2 regions of the Puerhibacterium sp. TATVAM-FAB25 genome follow, and region 1 is predicted to be linked to the other one. Evidence: predicted binding sites of a transcription regulator. Region 1 holds the regulator's gene; the other holds the start of a gene.

Region 1 (7,630 bases):
CGTGGGCCTCGGCGCCGTGTGGGCGGCGGTGCGCCTCGCGGCGGCGTCGCCGTGGGCCCTGGCCGGCGTGCTGGTGCTGGCCGTCGCGGTCGGCGTCGTGGTGGTCGCCCGACGCCGGCGCCGCGCCCGCGTCGCGGCCTGACCCGCCGGGACAGGTCGCTCAGGCGCGGTGCGCGGCAACCCGCTGCACGCCCTCGGCGACGCGCAGGACGGCGCCGACAAGGTCCTCCAGGCCGGGCTCCTCGACGGGGAAGTGCCCGCACCCGCGCAGCACCACCAGCTCGGCCGGCGCCGCGACGCGGCCGAGCCACCGGGCGCTGACCTCGAGCGGGGTCCACGCGTCCTGAGCCGGGTGCGCCAGGACGACCGGGGTGCGCATCCGCTCGGGCGGGGTGTGGGGGTAGGTCAGGTACGAGGCGAGGAAGCCGAGCGGGACCCTGGCGCCGCCGCCGCGCGGGTCGGTCGCGCAGAGCCGGGACAGGCGGGGGTCGCGGCTCATCCTCGACAGCGCGGCGACCCACGACACGGCGATGCCCCGCCGGGCGAGCCCGCGGGGGAGCAGCCGCGCCAGCGGCCCGCCCAGGACCCCCAGCGGCCCGAAGCGCGTCATCACCGCCCGGGCCCGCCGGTCGCGCGGGTCGAGCAGGCAGGTCGCGACGACGGCGGCGACGCGGTCGGTGGTCGCGGCCACCTCGTGGGCGAGCATCCCGCCGATGCTGGCCCCCAGCAGCACCAGCGGCCGGCCGTCGTCCTCCGCGGCGACGAGGTCCTGGAGCAGGGCGACCCAGTCCGCGTAGCGCACGGCTGCCGGGTCGGCGGAGGTGGTCCGGCCGTAGAGGGGCAGGTCCACGGCGGCGAGGTCGACCTGCTCCGCGGGGAGCAGGGAGGCGACCGGCCACAGCGCGGCGGCGTGCCCGCCCGCGCCGTGCACGAGCAGCACGCGCACCGGTGCCCGCCCGGCTGCCCGGCGCAGGACGTGGACCTCGTGCCCGCGCCACCGCCACCACGTGCTGGCCGGCTCCGCCTCGGCCCCGGCGCGCCGGGCCGGAGGGAGGAACGCCGCGTACTCGGCCACGCCGGGAGAGGTCACCCCGGCACGGTAGCGGCGGGCGGTCGGCCCGTGCCCGAGCTCCCGCTCGACGCGCGGGAATAGCCGCCCCCATCACAAGGTTGAGTCAGGCAGGCTCAACTTCGACGCCGCGCGCTTGCGCCTCGGGCCGCGGCGACCTAAGTTGAGCGAAGCAGACTCAACCCGATCGTCCGGAGGAACTCGCAATGGGACGTGCAGTCGGCATCGACCTCGGCACCACGAACTCGGTGGTCGCCGTCCTGGAGGGTGGGGACCCCACCGTCATCGCCAACGCGGAGGGCTCGCGCACCACGCCCTCGGTCGTGGCGTTCTTGAAGACCGGCGAGGTGCTCGTCGGTGAGGTCGCCAAGCGCCAGGCGGTCACGAACGTGGACCGCACCATCTCCTCGGTCAAGCGCCACATGGGCACCAGCTGGAGCCAGGAGATCGACGACAAGAAGTACACGCCGCAGGAGATCAGCGCCCGCATCCTGGGCAAGCTCAAGCGCGACGCCGAGGAGTACCTGGGCGAGCCCGTCACCGACGCGGTCGTCACGGTCCCGGCGTACTTCAACGACGCCGAGCGCCAGGCCACGAAGGACGCCGGCCAGATCGCCGGCCTCAACGTGCTGCGCATCGTCAACGAGCCCACCGCGGCGGCCCTGGCCTACGGCCTCGACCGCGGCAAGGAGGACGAGCTCATCCTCGTCTTCGACCTCGGTGGCGGCACGTTCGACGTCTCCCTGCTCGAGGTGGGCAAGGACGAGGACGACTTCTCGACCATCCAGGTGCGCGCCACCTCGGGCGACAACCGCCTCGGCGGCGACGACTGGGACAACCGGATCGTCGAGTGGCTGATCGACCGCGTGAAGAACACCGCGGGCGTCGACCTGTCCAAGGACAAGATCGCGCTGCAGCGTCTGCGCGAGGCCGCGGAGCAGGCCAAGAAGGAGCTGTCGTCGGCCACGTCGACGACCATCTCCATGCAGTACCTGTCGATGTCCGAGAACGGGCCCGTCCACCTGGACGAGAAGCTCACGCGCGCCCAGTTCCAGCAGATGACGCAGGACCTGCTCGACCGCACCAAGGAGCCGTTCCACAACGTCATCCGCGACGCCGGCATCTCCGTGGCCGACATCGACCACGTGGTCCTGGTCGGCGGCTCGACCCGCATGCCCGCCGTGGCCGACGTCGTGCGCGAGCTGACCGGCGGCAAGGAGCCCAACAAGGGCGTCAACCCGGACGAGGTCGTGGCCGTCGGCGCCGCGCTGCAGGCCGGCGTCATCAAGGGCGACCGCAAGGACGTCCTGCTCATCGACGTCACCCCGCTGTCGCTCGGCATCGAGACCAAGGGCGGCGTGATGACCAAGCTCATCGAGCGCAACACGGCCATCCCGACCAAGCGCTCGGAGATCTTCTCGACGGCCGAGGACAACCAGCCGTCCGTCGCGATCCAGGTGTTCCAGGGCGAGCGCGAGTTCACGCGCGACAACAAGCCGCTGGGCACCTTCGAGCTGACCGGCATCGCCCCGGCCCCCCGTGGCGTGCCGCAGATCGAGGTCACCTTCGACATCGACGCCAACGGCATCGTGCACGTGTCCGCCAAGGACCGCGGCACGGGCAAGGAGCAGTCGATGACGATCACCGGCGGCTCGGCGATCCCCAAGGACGACATCGAGCGGATGATCAAGGACGCCGAGGCGCACGCCGAGGAGGACAAGAAGCGCCGCGAGGACGCCGAGACGCGCAACCAGGCGGAGGCCTTCGCGTACTCGATGGAGAAGCAGATCGCGGACAACCGCGACAAGCTCCCCGCCGACGTCGTGTCCGAGGTCGAGGCCGACGTCGCCGCCGTGAAGTCCGCCCTGGAGGGCGAGGACGCCGCCGCGGTCAAGGCCGCGTACGAGAAGCTCGGCGCCTCCTCGCAGAAGATCGGCCAGGCGCTCTACGCCTCCGCCGACCAGCAGGCCCCGGCCGGCGACGCGGGCGCGTCGGCGGGCGGCACCTCCGCCGGTGCCGCCTCCGACGACGACGTCGTCGACGCCGAGATCGTGGACGACGAGGACGACAAGAAGTGACGGACCGCGACGTCACGGGCACCCCCGAGCCCGAGGAGGGCTCGGGGGCCACCCCGTTCCACTTCACGGACAAGCGCAAGGTCGACCCCACCTCCGGCGCGCCGCGCGTGCCGGCCGAGGGGGCGTCCGACGCCGCCGGGGCGCCGCAGGGCGACCAGGGCGGCCAGGGCGACCAGGGCGGCCAGGCGGCCGACCCGCTCGAGGCGCTCGACTTCGAGCCGTCCGCCGAGACGGCCGAGCTCGAGAAGGCCAAGGCGGACGCGGCCCAGCACCTCGACGCGCTCCAGCGCGAGCGGGCGGCCTTCACCAACTACCGCAACCGGGCGCTGCGCGACCAGGAGGCCGCACGCACCCAGGGCACGCAGGACGTGCTCGCCGCCCTGCTGCCGGTGCTCGACGACCTCGAGCGCGCCAAGCAGCACGCGGAGCTGTCCGGGCCCATGGCGGCGATCGCGGAGAAGATCGACGCGACGCTCGCCCGGTTCGGCGTCGAGCGGTTCGGCGCGGTCGGCGAGGAGTTCGACCCGACCGTGCACGAGGCGCTCATGCACCGGGCCGACGCCGAGGCCACCGCCACGACGGTGGAGCTCGTCGTCGAGCCGGGCTACCGGATCGGCGAGAAGATCGTGCGCGCGGCCCGCGTGGGAGTCGTCGGGCCCGAGTGACCACCGCGCCGAGATAGAGAGGCTGGAGGTCGCGGCGGCTGGTGCCGCCGCGGCGGACAGCCTCTCTATCTCGGCGTCATCAGCAGAAGGGAGGCGTCGTGACCGGTCAGGACTGGATCGAGAAGGACTTCTACGCCGCGCTCGGCGTCCCCAAGGATGCCGACGACGCCGCGATCAAGAAGGCGTACCGCAGGCTCGCGCGGCAGCACCACCCCGACCAGAACCCGGGGGACGCGGCCGCCGAGGCGCGGTTCAAGGAGATCGGCGAGGCGTACGCCGTGCTGTCCGACGCCGAGCAGCGCAAGCAGTACGACGCCATCCGCGCCATGGCGGGCGGAGGCGCGCGGTTCGCGGCCGGACCGGGCGGCGGCGGCGCCGGCGGCTTCGAGGACATCTTCGGGGCCATGTTCGGCGGCGGGGCCCCGGGCGCCGGCGCGGCGGGCGGCGGCCCGCGGGTGCGCTACTCCGGCGGCGGCGCCGGGTTCGAGGACATCCTCGGCTCGATGTTCGGCGGCGCGGGCGCGGGCGGGTTCGGCGGCGGCCGGCGCACCGGCTTCACCGCGCCCGAGAAGGGCGCCGACCTGGCGGCCGAGACCACGCTGCCGTTCCGCACGGCGGTCGAGGGCGCCACGGTGGAGCTCACCGTCGAGGGCCGCAAGGTCACCACGCGCATCCCCGCCGGCGTCAACGACGGCCAGAAGCTGCGCATCCGCGGCAAGGGCCGCCCGGGAACGGGCGGCGGCGACGCCGGCGACCTGGTGATCACCGTGCACGTGGAGCCGCACCCCGTCTTCACGCTGGCGGGGCAGGACTTGCGCGTCACCGTGCCGGTCACCTTCGCCGAGGCGACCCTCGGCGCGCAGATCGAGGTGCCCACCCTGACCGGGGACACCGTGCGGCTCAAGATCCCGGCGGGCACGCCGTCGGGCCGCGTGCTGCGCGCCAAGGGCCGCGGCGTCCCGACGCCGAAGGGCACCGGGGACCTGCTCGTCACGGTGCAGGTGGTGGTGCCGCAGAAGCTCAGCAGGAAGGCCAGGCAGGCGCTGGAGGCGTTCGCCGCCGAGAGCGACCACGAGGACGTGCGCGCCGACCTCGTCGCGCGCGCCGCCCGGCCCTGACCCTCGCCCGCCGCGCCGCCCCGGGGAGGCGTCGCGGCGGGCCGGCCGCGGCGTCACCGAGGACCGACCAACGGCACAGGAGGTGCGCGATGAACGACGACGCTCCGCTGCTCACCGTGTCCCAGGCCGCCCAGCTGGCGGGGATGCACCCGCAGACCCTGCGCCAGTACGACCGGCTGGGGCTCGTCACGCCGCGCCGCACCGTGGGGCGCGGGCGGCGGTACTCCTACAACGACGTCGAGCGGCTGCGCGAGGTGCAGCGGCTCGCCCAGGGCGAGGGCGTCAACCTCGCCGGCATCAAGCGGATCCTCGACCTCGAGCAGCACGTGGCGCTGCTGGAGCGCCGGCTCGCCGAGCTGCTCGCCTTCCAGGCCGAGACGGTCGAGGCCGAGCGCCGCGTCTTCGCCGCCGGCACGACCGGCGACGTCGTCGTGGTGCCCCGTGGCCAGCGCGTGCGGCGCACGGAGCTGCGGGTCGACGTCGACCGTGCCAGCAGCGGGGCGCTCGTGCTGTGGCGCCCGTCCCCGCGGCGCTGAGGCCGCCGGGCTTTTCGCAACACGATTCTTGCGTATCTCTTATTGCCTCGGTCGCGCATTCTTTCGTCGAGGAAAATGCATGAGAAGCGTGCGTGAATTGCCTTTTCCCTCTTATCGTGGGTAGCACGGCGACCCGGGGCCGGCGTCGTCGCAGCCACGAGGCGAGGAGCGAGCATGAGCACGCTGATGGAGATGCCCGAGGTCGCCGAGTGCTCGGTGGAGGGCTGCGGGTACAACCACGACCACGGCTGTCACGCCGGTGCCATCACGGTGGCCGGCCACACCGGTGACGCGGCCTGCGCCACGTTCATCCCGCTCAGCACCAAGGGCGGGCTGGAGAAGGTCATCGCCCACGTGGGGGCCTGCCAGCGCGGCGACTGCCGGTTCAACCACGACCTCGAGTGCGGCGCCTCGTCGATCCGGGTCGGTGCCGGGCCGGACGACCCGAGCCACGCCGACTGCCTCACCTACACGGCGACCCGCTGACCGGTCGGGCCGGGGCCGGGGCCGGGACCGCAGGAGCCGGGTCGGTGCCGACGCGCCGGCCGTGCTCAGCGGGCGAGCTGCTCCAGCAGCGAGACCGCCGCGGGGTGCGAGTCCGGCAGCGTCTCGACCCACACGCGGGTGGGGCGGCGCATCACCTCGGCCAGCCCGAGGATCGCCGCGTTCTTCTCCACGACGCGCCGCAGCGTCTGGGCGAGCTGCGCGGTGTGGTCCCGGCGCGGGCACAGCACGACGAAGACGCCGTCGCTGAGCGCGGCCATGGGGTGGCCCTCGCCGAAGACCTGGTCGAGCGTGCGGCCCACGGTGGCCGCCCGGGCGGACCGGCGCCACGCGTCGAGGTCCTCGAGCGCGACGTCGAGGACGACCAGGCAGTGGGTGTCGCCGGCGTGGGCGCCCTGGCGCACGGCGGCGCCGTACGTCTCACGCAGGCGCTCGCCGAGGTACTCGCCGCTGGGCAGGCCGCTCGCCGGGTCGCGCACCGTGGAGCGCATCGGGAGCGACTCGTAGCCCTGGGCCCAGCCGATCGCCAGGGAGCGCAGCACGACGGGGTCCGCCGGCCGCTCGAGCGCGCCGAAGAGGCACGCGACGTCGTCCATGGCCTCCGTCATGCCGACGCCCGCCTCGCCGCGCGCGCTGCCGAGGCGCTGGGCGGCGGCAGCGGGGCAGCGGTCCTCGCCTACCGCCTCGACGAGGGCGTCGACCGCGGGGTGGTACCAGTCGCCGGGCCGCAACCACACCCCGGCCAGGCTGGCGGCGCGCCACCGGTCGCGCAGGCCGGCGGCGTCGGACGCCCCGGTCTGCGGTCGCGCAGCCCTCGCATCGAACCCCATGGGCCACCATCTTTGCGCAGTCCTTGCAAGGGGTGCACCCGCTCCCGGGGTTCTCGGAAAGGTTTCACCCGGGTGGACTGCGCGCGATATGGTGACCCGAGCCTCATGGGGGGACTGGGGCGCTGGCGTGAGAGAACGGCGAACGTGTGACAGACGTCGAGATCGGCTGGGGCGATCCCGCGCCCAGCGACGCTGAGCTCATCCTTGGTGTGCGCGGGGGTGACCTCGACGCCTACGGGGCCCTGTACGAGCGCCATGCCGCGGCCGCCCGCCGGCTCGCCCGGCAGTTCCTGTCCTCGCCCAACGACGCCGAGGACGTCGTCGCCGACGCGTTCGCCCGCGTGCTGGCCGTCCTGCGCGGCGGCGGCGGCCCCGACTCCATGTTCCGCGCCTACCTGTTCACCGTGGTGCGCAACGTCGCCGCCGAGGTCGGGCGACGGGACCGGCGCCTGCAGGTGACCGACGACGACGCGTGCTTCGAGGCCGCGATGGTGGCCGCCGCGTCCCCCGAGGACCCGGCCCTCGACGGCTTCGAGCAGACGGTCGTGGCGCAGGCCTACCGGTCGCTGCCGGAGCGCTGGCAGGCCGTGCTCTGGTACACCGAGGTCGAGCGGATCCCGCCGGCCCAGGTGGCGCCCATCCTCGGCCTGACCGCGAACGGCGTCTCCGCCCTCGCCTACCGCGCCCGCGAGGCGCTGCGCGTGGGCTACCTGCAGCAGCACCTGTCGCACGCGCCCACGGACAGCTGCCGGGACGTCAACGCCCTGCTCGGCGGCTACGTGCGCGGCAGCCTCGCCAAGCGAGAGGTCGGCAAGGTCGAGGCGCACCTC
Region 2 (7,630 bases), on a different contig from region 1:
GACGCCGAACCGGCTCGCCCACCAGCTCCACGCCTTCAGCTGCGTCTGGCTCGCCTGGACCGGCGTGACCCCCGCGTCCCACTGCCGGGCGGCGGCCTCCACGAGCGCGCGGACGAGCGCGGCGACCACCGCGGCGTGCTGCGGCTCGAGGCACACGTCCGCCACCCGGACCTCCACGGTGGGGAAGCGTGCCGAGAGCCGGGCGTCGTAGTAGAGCATCCCGTCGTCCAGCGGCGCCCCGGACCGCAGCACGGCCTGCGCCTGCCGGTCGTAGTACTCCGCGGACCCGTAGATCTCGCTCGGCCCGGCGGTGGGCCAGCGCGACCACGCCTGGTAGCGGTAGCTGGCGAAGCCCGACTCCGCCCCGTACCAGAACGGGGAGTTCGCGCTCAGCGCCAGCAGCACCGGCAGCCAGACCCGGATCCGGTCGAGCACCGCCACGCCCTCGGTGCGGTCGCCCACGGCGACGTGCACGTGGAACCCGCAGGTGAGCTGGTCGGCGACCATGAGCCCGCCGTGCTGCCGGATCCGCTGGAGGCGGTCCTTGGGGACCAGGTGCGGCTGCGCGTCGGAGACCGGGCTCGCGAGCGCGACCGCGCGCCCGCCCACCGCCTGCGCGGCGGCGTCGGCGAGCCGCCGGCCCGCGCGGATCGCCGCGAGCTGCTCGGCGAGCGTCGAGCACGGGGGCCCGACCACCTCGAGCTGCTCCTGCTGCAGCTCCACGGTCAGGGAGTGCTCCGGCGCGACCCGCTCCGTCAGGTGCGCCGCGCGGGCCACCGCCGACTCCCCCGCGGCGAGCGGCCGGCGCGTGCCGGCGTCCACCAGCAACAGCTCTTCCTCCACCCCGAACGTGCGCACGCGATCGCCTCCCTCGCCTCTCGGTGTGCCGCCCATCCTGAGGCCCCGCGGCGGAGCTCGCAGGGCGGTGGACGACGGACGTCCCGCCCCGTCACCCTCCGCGGGCGGGAGGACGACGGGGCGGGACGTCCGCGGGATCGTGCCGGTCCGGCGTCGTGGGAGGTCAGCGCCCCGGCGGCCGGCCTCAGGACCGGCCCAGCGGCCGGCCCTGAGGCCGGCCCGGGAGACGGCTCAGGCGACCTCGACCTCGGCGGGCCGCAGCTCGAGCCCGTCCCGCGTCGGGTCCACCGGCCGGTCGACGACGACCGCGTCGCCGTCGGACACCTCCCCGGCCAGCAGCAGGCGGGCCAGCCGGTCGCCGATCTCCCGCTGCACCAGGCGGCGCAGCGGCCGGGCGCCGTACGCCGGGTCGAAGCCCTCGAGGGCCAGCCACTCGCGGGCGGCGGGGGTCACGTCGAGCGTGATCCGCCGGTCGGCCAGGCGCCGGGCGAACGCGGCGACCTGCAGGTCGACGATCCGGCCGAGCTCGTCGAGCGACAGCGCGTCGAAGACGACGACGTCGTCGAGCCGGTTGAGGAACTCCGGCTTGAACGCCGCGCGCACGGCCGCCATGACGTTCTCGCGCTTGGCCTCCTCGGGCAGGGCCGGGTCCACGAGGAACTGCGAGCCCAGGTTCGAGGTGAGCACGAGGATCACGTTGCGGAAGTCGACCGTGCGGCCCTGGCCGTCGGTCAGCCGGCCGTCGTCGAGCACCTGCAGCAGGATGTCGAAGACCTCGGGGTGGGCCTTCTCCACCTCGTCGAGCAGCACGACCGAGTACGGGCGCCGCCGGACGGCCTCGGTGAGCTGGCCGCCCTCCTCGTAGCCGACGTACCCCGGGGGCGCCCCCACGAGCCGGGCCACCGAGTGCTTCTCGGAGTACTCCGACATGTCGATGCGCACCATGGCGCGCTCGTCGTCGAACAGGAAGTCCGCCAGCGACTTGGCCAGCTCGGTCTTGCCGACGCCGGTGGGCCCGAGGAACAGGAACGAGCCCGTGGGGCGGTCGGGGTCGGAGACGCCGGCCCGCGAGCGCCGCACCGCGTCGGAGACGGCGCGCACGGCGTTCGCCTGGCCGATGAGCCGGCCGCCGATGACCTCCTCCATGTGCAGCAGCTTCTCGGTCTCGCCCTGCAGCATGCGCCCGGCCGGGATGCCGGTCCAGGCGGAGACCACCTCGGCGATCTCGTCGGCGCCGACCTTGTCGGCGATCATCGGGGCCTGCTCGGCCGCGCCGTCGCCGTCGGCCGAGGCCTCGGCGCGCTCGGCCTCGACCAGCTCCTTCTCGACCGCCGGGATCTCGCCGTACTGGATTCGCGCGGCGCCCTCGAGGTCGCCCTCGCGCAGCTTGCGCTCCATGTCGGTGCGCAGCCCGTCGAGGCGCGCGCGCAGGTCGCCGACCCGGTTGTGGCCGGCCTTCTCGGCCTCCCAGCGGGCGGTCAGCGCCGCCAGCGCCTCGCGCTTGTCGGCGAGCTCGGCCCGCAGCCGCTCGAGGCGCTCGCGGGAGCCGGCGTCCTCCGAGTCCGCGAGGACGACCTCCTCCATCTCCAGGCGCGTGACGGCGCGCTGCAGCTCGTCGACCTCCACCGGGGAGGAGTCGAGCTCCATGCGCAGCCGGCTGGCGGCCTCGTCGACCAGGTCGATGGCCTTGTCGGGCAGCTGGCGCCCGGAGATGTACCGGTCGGACAGCGTGGCCGCCGCGACCAGCGCCGAGTCGGCGATGGTCACCTTGTGGTGGGCCTCGTAGCGCTCCTTGAGCCCGCGCAGGATCGCGACGGTGTCCTCGACCGAGGGCTCGCCGACGAAGACCTGCTGGAAGCGGCGCTCCAGGGCCGGGTCCTTCTCGATGCGCTCGCGGTACTCGTCGAGCGTGGTGGCGCCGACCAGGCGCAGCTCGCCGCGGGCGAGCATGGGCTTGAGCATGTTGCCCGCGTCCATGGCGCCCTCGGAGCCGGCGCCCGCGCCGACGACGGTGTGCAGCTCGTCGATGAAGGTGACGACCTCGCCGTCGGAGCCCTGGATCTCGGCCAGCACGGCCTTGAGGCGCTCCTCGAACTCGCCGCGGTACTTGGCGCCGGCCACCATGCTGGCCAGGTCGAGCGAGACGAGGCGCTTGCCGCGCAGCGAGTCCGGCACGTCACCGGCGACGATGCGCTGGGCGAGGCCCTCGACGACGGCGGTCTTGCCGACGCCGGGCTCGCCGATGAGCACGGGGTTGTTCTTGGTGCGCCGGGACAGCACCTGGATGACGCGGCGGATCTCGGCGTCGCGGCCGATCACCGGGTCGAGCCTGCCGTCGCGGGCGCGCTGGGTGAGGTCGGTGCCGTACTGCTCGAGCGCCTTGTACGTGCCCTCGGGGTTGGGGCTGGTGACGCGGGAGCTGCCGCGCACGGCGGGCAGGGCGGCGCGCAGGGCGTCCGCCGAGGCGCCGGCGTCGGCGAGGATCTGCGCGGCCTGGGACTGGCCGGCGGCGATGCCGATCAGCAGGTGCTCGGTGGAGACGTACTCGTCGCCGAGCGCCTGCGCCTCCTTCTTCGCGACGTCGAGCACGACGGCGCTGGCGCGGCTCGCGCTCGGCTGCGCGACGGCGCTGCCCGAGGCCGTCGGCAGCGCGACGAGCGCGGCGCGGACCTTCTGCCCGATCTTCTGCGGGTGCGCGCCGACGGCCTCGAGCAGGCCGACGGCGACGCCGCCCTCCTGCTGCAGGAGCGCGGCCAGCAGGTGCACGGGCTCGAGCTGGGGGTTGCCGGCCGCGGCCGCCGACTGCACGGCGTCCGACACGGCCTGCTGCGACATGGTCGTGAGCTTGGTGTCCATGGACTCTCCGGGGATGACTGACGGGGAACTCTTCGGTGGAACCCTGCTGAAGTTGAGTCTATTCCGCTCAACTTTGCACGGCTACCGCTCGGGCGGCTCCGACGAGGGACACCGTCCTCCCCGGGCCGCTACGGTCGGCACACGTGCAGCGCGGCGCAGGGAAGGGGCACGGATGAGCGTGAGCGTGGTGGGGGTCGTGGTGACCCTGGTGGTCGTCGCCGTGGTGGTCGTCGCGCTGGTCGTCGCGCTGCGCCGGCGGCGCGGGGAGCCGACGGAGGCTCCGCGGGTGCCGGCCGGCGAGCGGCCGCCGCACCCCTCGCCCGAGCGGTACCAGACGGGCACCGGCGCGCACGGCGCGAGCCCGTGGGGCAACGTGCCGGAGGGCGCCCGGGACAACCCGCCGGGCGGCGGCTGGTGAGCGGCACGACGCGCGCTCCCGGCGCCGGGGGCACCGGCGTGGCGAGCACCGGGCCGGCCGAGGACGGCTGGCGCCCCGACGTGCTGGGCGCGGGGTTCGAGCAGCGCACGCTGCGGCTGCCCGACGGCGCCGAGGCCACCCTCGTGCGGCACACCGGGTCCGTCGCGCCCGCCGGCCAGCCCGCCCGCACGGCCGTGCTGTACGTGCACGGCTTCGTCGACTACTTCTTCCAGCGCCGCACGGCCGAGACCCTCGCCGGCGCCGGCCACGCGTTCTACGCCGTCGACCTGCGCGGCTACGGCCGCTCGATGGCGGCGCACACGGCCGGGGGCGGCGACCCCAACCTCGTCGACGACGTGGCGGCGCACGCCCAGGACCTCGACGCCGCGACGGCCGCCGTCCGCGCCGCCGGGCACGAGCGGCTCGCCCTCCTGGGCCACTCGACGGGCGGGCTGGTGGCCGCGCTGTGGGCCGACGCCCGGCCCGGCCGCCTCGACGCGCTCGTGCTCAACAGCCCGTGGTTCGACCTCAACGCGGGCTGGCTGCTGCGCGGCCCGGTCACGCGCGCGATCGACGTCGCCGGGCGGTTCGCACCGCGCCTCGTCGTCGGGCGCGTGCACCCGCACTACGGGCGGGCGCTGCACGCCGCCACCGGCGGCGAGTGGGACTACGACCTGGCCTGGAAGCCGCACGAGGGCTTCCCGGCGCGCGCCGGCTGGTTCCGGTCCGTGCGCCGGGCGCAGCGGCGCGTGCGCCGCGGGCTGCACGTCGGCGTGCCGGTGCTGGTGGCGGCGTCGGCTCGCACCGGCCCCCACACCAAGGACCACCCCGACGTGCTCACCACGGACTCCGTGCTCGACGTGGCGCACATCCGCACGGGCGCCCAGCGGCTCGGCGACGACGTGCGGTTCGTGCAGGTCGACGGCGGCGCGCACGACCTGGCGCTGTCCCCGTCGCCCGCCCGCGAGCGCTACCTGGCGGAGGTGCTGGGCTTCCTCGCCGAGCGCCTCGGCTGAGCCGCCCTCTCGCCGAGACCTGACTTGTGGCCGCCTCGGGCGCGTCCGAGGCGGCCACAAGTCAGGTCTCGGCGCACGCGAGCGCGGCCACGGCCCGCACCACCGCCGTGTCCGAAAGGCGCTAGCCCGCGCGCCGCGGGGCAGGTCAGGATGGCGGCATGGCAGCGATCACGGTCCCGGCTCCCGCGCCGGCGGCGCACGGCACCCCGGCGCACGGCACCCCGGGTCCCGGCACCCCGGGTCCCGGCGACCCGGTGTTCGCCGAGCGGTACCGCGCCATCGCCGCGCGCGACGCCCGGTTCGACGGCCAGTTCTTCACCGCCGTGCGCACCACCGGCATCTACTGCCGCCCCTCCTGCCCGGCGCGCACGCCGCGGCCGCAGAACGTCACCTTCTACCTCACGTCGGCCGCGGCGCACGAGGCCGGCTACCGCGCCTGCAAGCGGTGCCTGCCCGAGGCCGCACCGGGCACACCGGAGTGGAACCTGCGCCGCGACGTCGCCGGGCGCGCCATGCGGCTCGTGGCGGACGGCGTCGTCGACCGCGAGGGCGTGGACGGGCTCGCCGCCCGCCTCGGCTACAGCGCCCGGCACGTGCACCGGCTGCTGGTCGCCGAGCTCGGCGCCGGGCCGCTCGCCCTCGCCCGGGCGCAGCGCGCGCAGACGGCGCGCGCCCTGCTGGTGGGCACGGACCTGCGGCTGGCCGACGTCGCCTTCGCCGCCGGGTTCGGCTCGATCCGCCAGTTCAACGACACCGTCGCCGAGGTCTTCGCCGCGACGCCGGGCGAGCTGCGCGCCCGCGCCCGGCGGGCGGGACGGCCCGCGGCGAGCACGACGGCGGCCGCGGCCGTGCGGCTCGAGCTCGCGCTGCCGGTGCGGCAGCCCTTCGACGCCCCCGGCGTGCTGGGCTTCCTCGCCGCGCGCGCCGTCGCGGGCGTCGAGGCGGCGGGCACCGACGACGACGGCGCGCTGCGGTACGCGCGCACGCTCGCGCTGCCGCACGGGCCCGGCGCGTGCGAGGTGACGGCGGCGCCGGCGCCCGGCCCGGGCACGCCGGCCTCCTGGGCGCTCCGGCTGCGCCTCGAGCTGACGTCGCTCGCCGACGTCGCCACGGCCGTGGCCCGGGTGCGCCGCCTGCTCGACCTCGACGCCGACCCGGTCGCCGTCGACACCGCCCTGGCCGCCGACCCGGCGCTGGCGCCGCTCGTCGCCGCGACGCCGGGCACCCGGGTGCCCGGCGCGGTGGACCCGCAGGAGCTGGTGCTGCGCGCGATCGTCGGCCAGCAGATCTCCGTCGCCGCGGCCCGCACGCACCTGGGCCGGCTCGCCGCCTCCGTCGGCCGCCCCTACGCCTCGTCGATCCCAGGCCTGCAGCGGCTGTTCCCCACGCCGGCGGACGTGGCGGCGGGCGTGCCGGTGCCGTCCGCCGCCTCCGGCGCCGACCCCGGACGGCCGCTGCGGCTGCCCGCGCGCGGCGTGGCCGCCGTCGTCGGCGCCGCCCGCGCGATGGCCGACGGCGAGCTGGCCGTGGACGTCGGCACGGACCCCGACGCGCTGCGCGCCGCGCTCGTCGCCCGGCCGGGCGTCGGGCCGTGGACCGCCGCCTACGTGGCGATGCGCGTGCTGGGCGACCCGGACGCGTGGCTCGACGGCGACGTCGCGCTGCTGGCCGGCGCGGCCGCCGCCGGCGCGCTCGACCTGCCGCCCGGCACGGCCAGGACCCGCGCGCACCGGGCGCTCGCGGAGCGTGCCGGCGCCTGGGCGCCGTGGCGCTCCTACGCCGCGCTGCACCTGTGGCGCGCCGCCGCCGAGCGGCCCGCGGCCGCCGACCGACCCGCCGGCACGGCGCCGGCCCGACCCCGCGTCCCCGCCCGCACCCGCACCCGCACCCTCGAGGAGACCCGATGACCGCCGCCCGCACCGCCACGCTCAGCACTCCGGACGGCCCGTTCACCGTCGTCGTCGGCGCCCCGGCCGCCGAGGCGCCCGCCGCCGTGCTGGCCTCGGGCTGGACCGACGACCCGGGCGCGCTGCTGCCCCTCGTCCACCCGGGCCTGCGCCCGGTCGGGCTCACCCACGGGGTCGACGCCGGGGTCGACGCCGGGGTCGACGCCGGGGTCGCGGACCGGCTCGACGACGGCCTGCGCGCCGCCGTCGACGCCGTGACCGCCTACTACGACGGCGACCTCGCCGCGGTCGGCGTCGTGCCGGTGCGGCAGCGGTCGGGCGAGTTCCGCCAGCACGCGTGGGAGGTGCTGCGCGCCGTGACCCCCGGCGAGCGCGTGACCTACACGCAGTACGCGGCGCGGGCCGGACGCCCGGCCGCGGTGCGCGCCGCCGCGGGCGCCTGCGCGATGAACGCCGCCGCGCTCTTCGTGCCGTGCCACCGGATCCTGCGCACGGACGGGTCGCTCGGCGGCTTCCGCTACGGCCTGGGCGTCAAGGAGAGGCTGCTGGCCCGCGAGGCCGCCGCGGCCTGATCG

The links. The regulator HspR, encoded in region 1, represses chaperone genes until heat shock. The targets are predictions, from matches to a motif close to AAGTTGAGTCNNNNNGACTCAACTT.
Region 2: a site for HspR is predicted at 3,764-3,788, ahead of clpB (ATP-dependent chaperone ClpB). Genes of this name have one in related genera too.

The regions. Positions count from the first base shown of each region.
Region 1 covers NZ_JAXUAK010000004.1:78,036-85,665, forward strand. The annotation lists gene U5M74_RS05735 (DedA family protein) at 1-142, shown strand, start outside; gene U5M74_RS05740 (alpha/beta fold hydrolase) at 161-1,090, opposite strand; gene dnaK (molecular chaperone DnaK) at 1,276-3,147, shown strand; gene grpE (nucleotide exchange factor GrpE) at 3,144-3,812, shown strand; gene U5M74_RS05755 (DnaJ C-terminal domain-containing protein) at 3,911-4,930, shown strand; gene U5M74_RS05760 (heat shock protein transcriptional repressor HspR) at 5,020-5,466, shown strand; gene U5M74_RS05765 (DUF1540 domain-containing protein) at 5,641-5,952, shown strand; gene U5M74_RS05770 (hypothetical protein) at 6,018-6,800, opposite strand; gene U5M74_RS05775 (sigma-70 family RNA polymerase sigma factor) at 6,947-7,630, shown strand, end outside.
Region 2 covers NZ_JAXUAK010000007.1:67,722-75,351, forward strand. The annotation lists gene U5M74_RS08685 (glutamate--cysteine ligase) at 1-858, opposite strand, end outside; gene clpB (ATP-dependent chaperone ClpB) at 1,090-3,714, opposite strand; gene U5M74_RS08695 (hypothetical protein) at 3,887-4,132, shown strand; gene U5M74_RS08700 (alpha/beta hydrolase) at 4,129-5,148, shown strand; gene U5M74_RS08705 (AlkA N-terminal domain-containing protein) at 5,307-7,055, shown strand; gene U5M74_RS08710 (methylated-DNA--[protein]-cysteine S-methyltransferase) at 7,052-7,627, shown strand.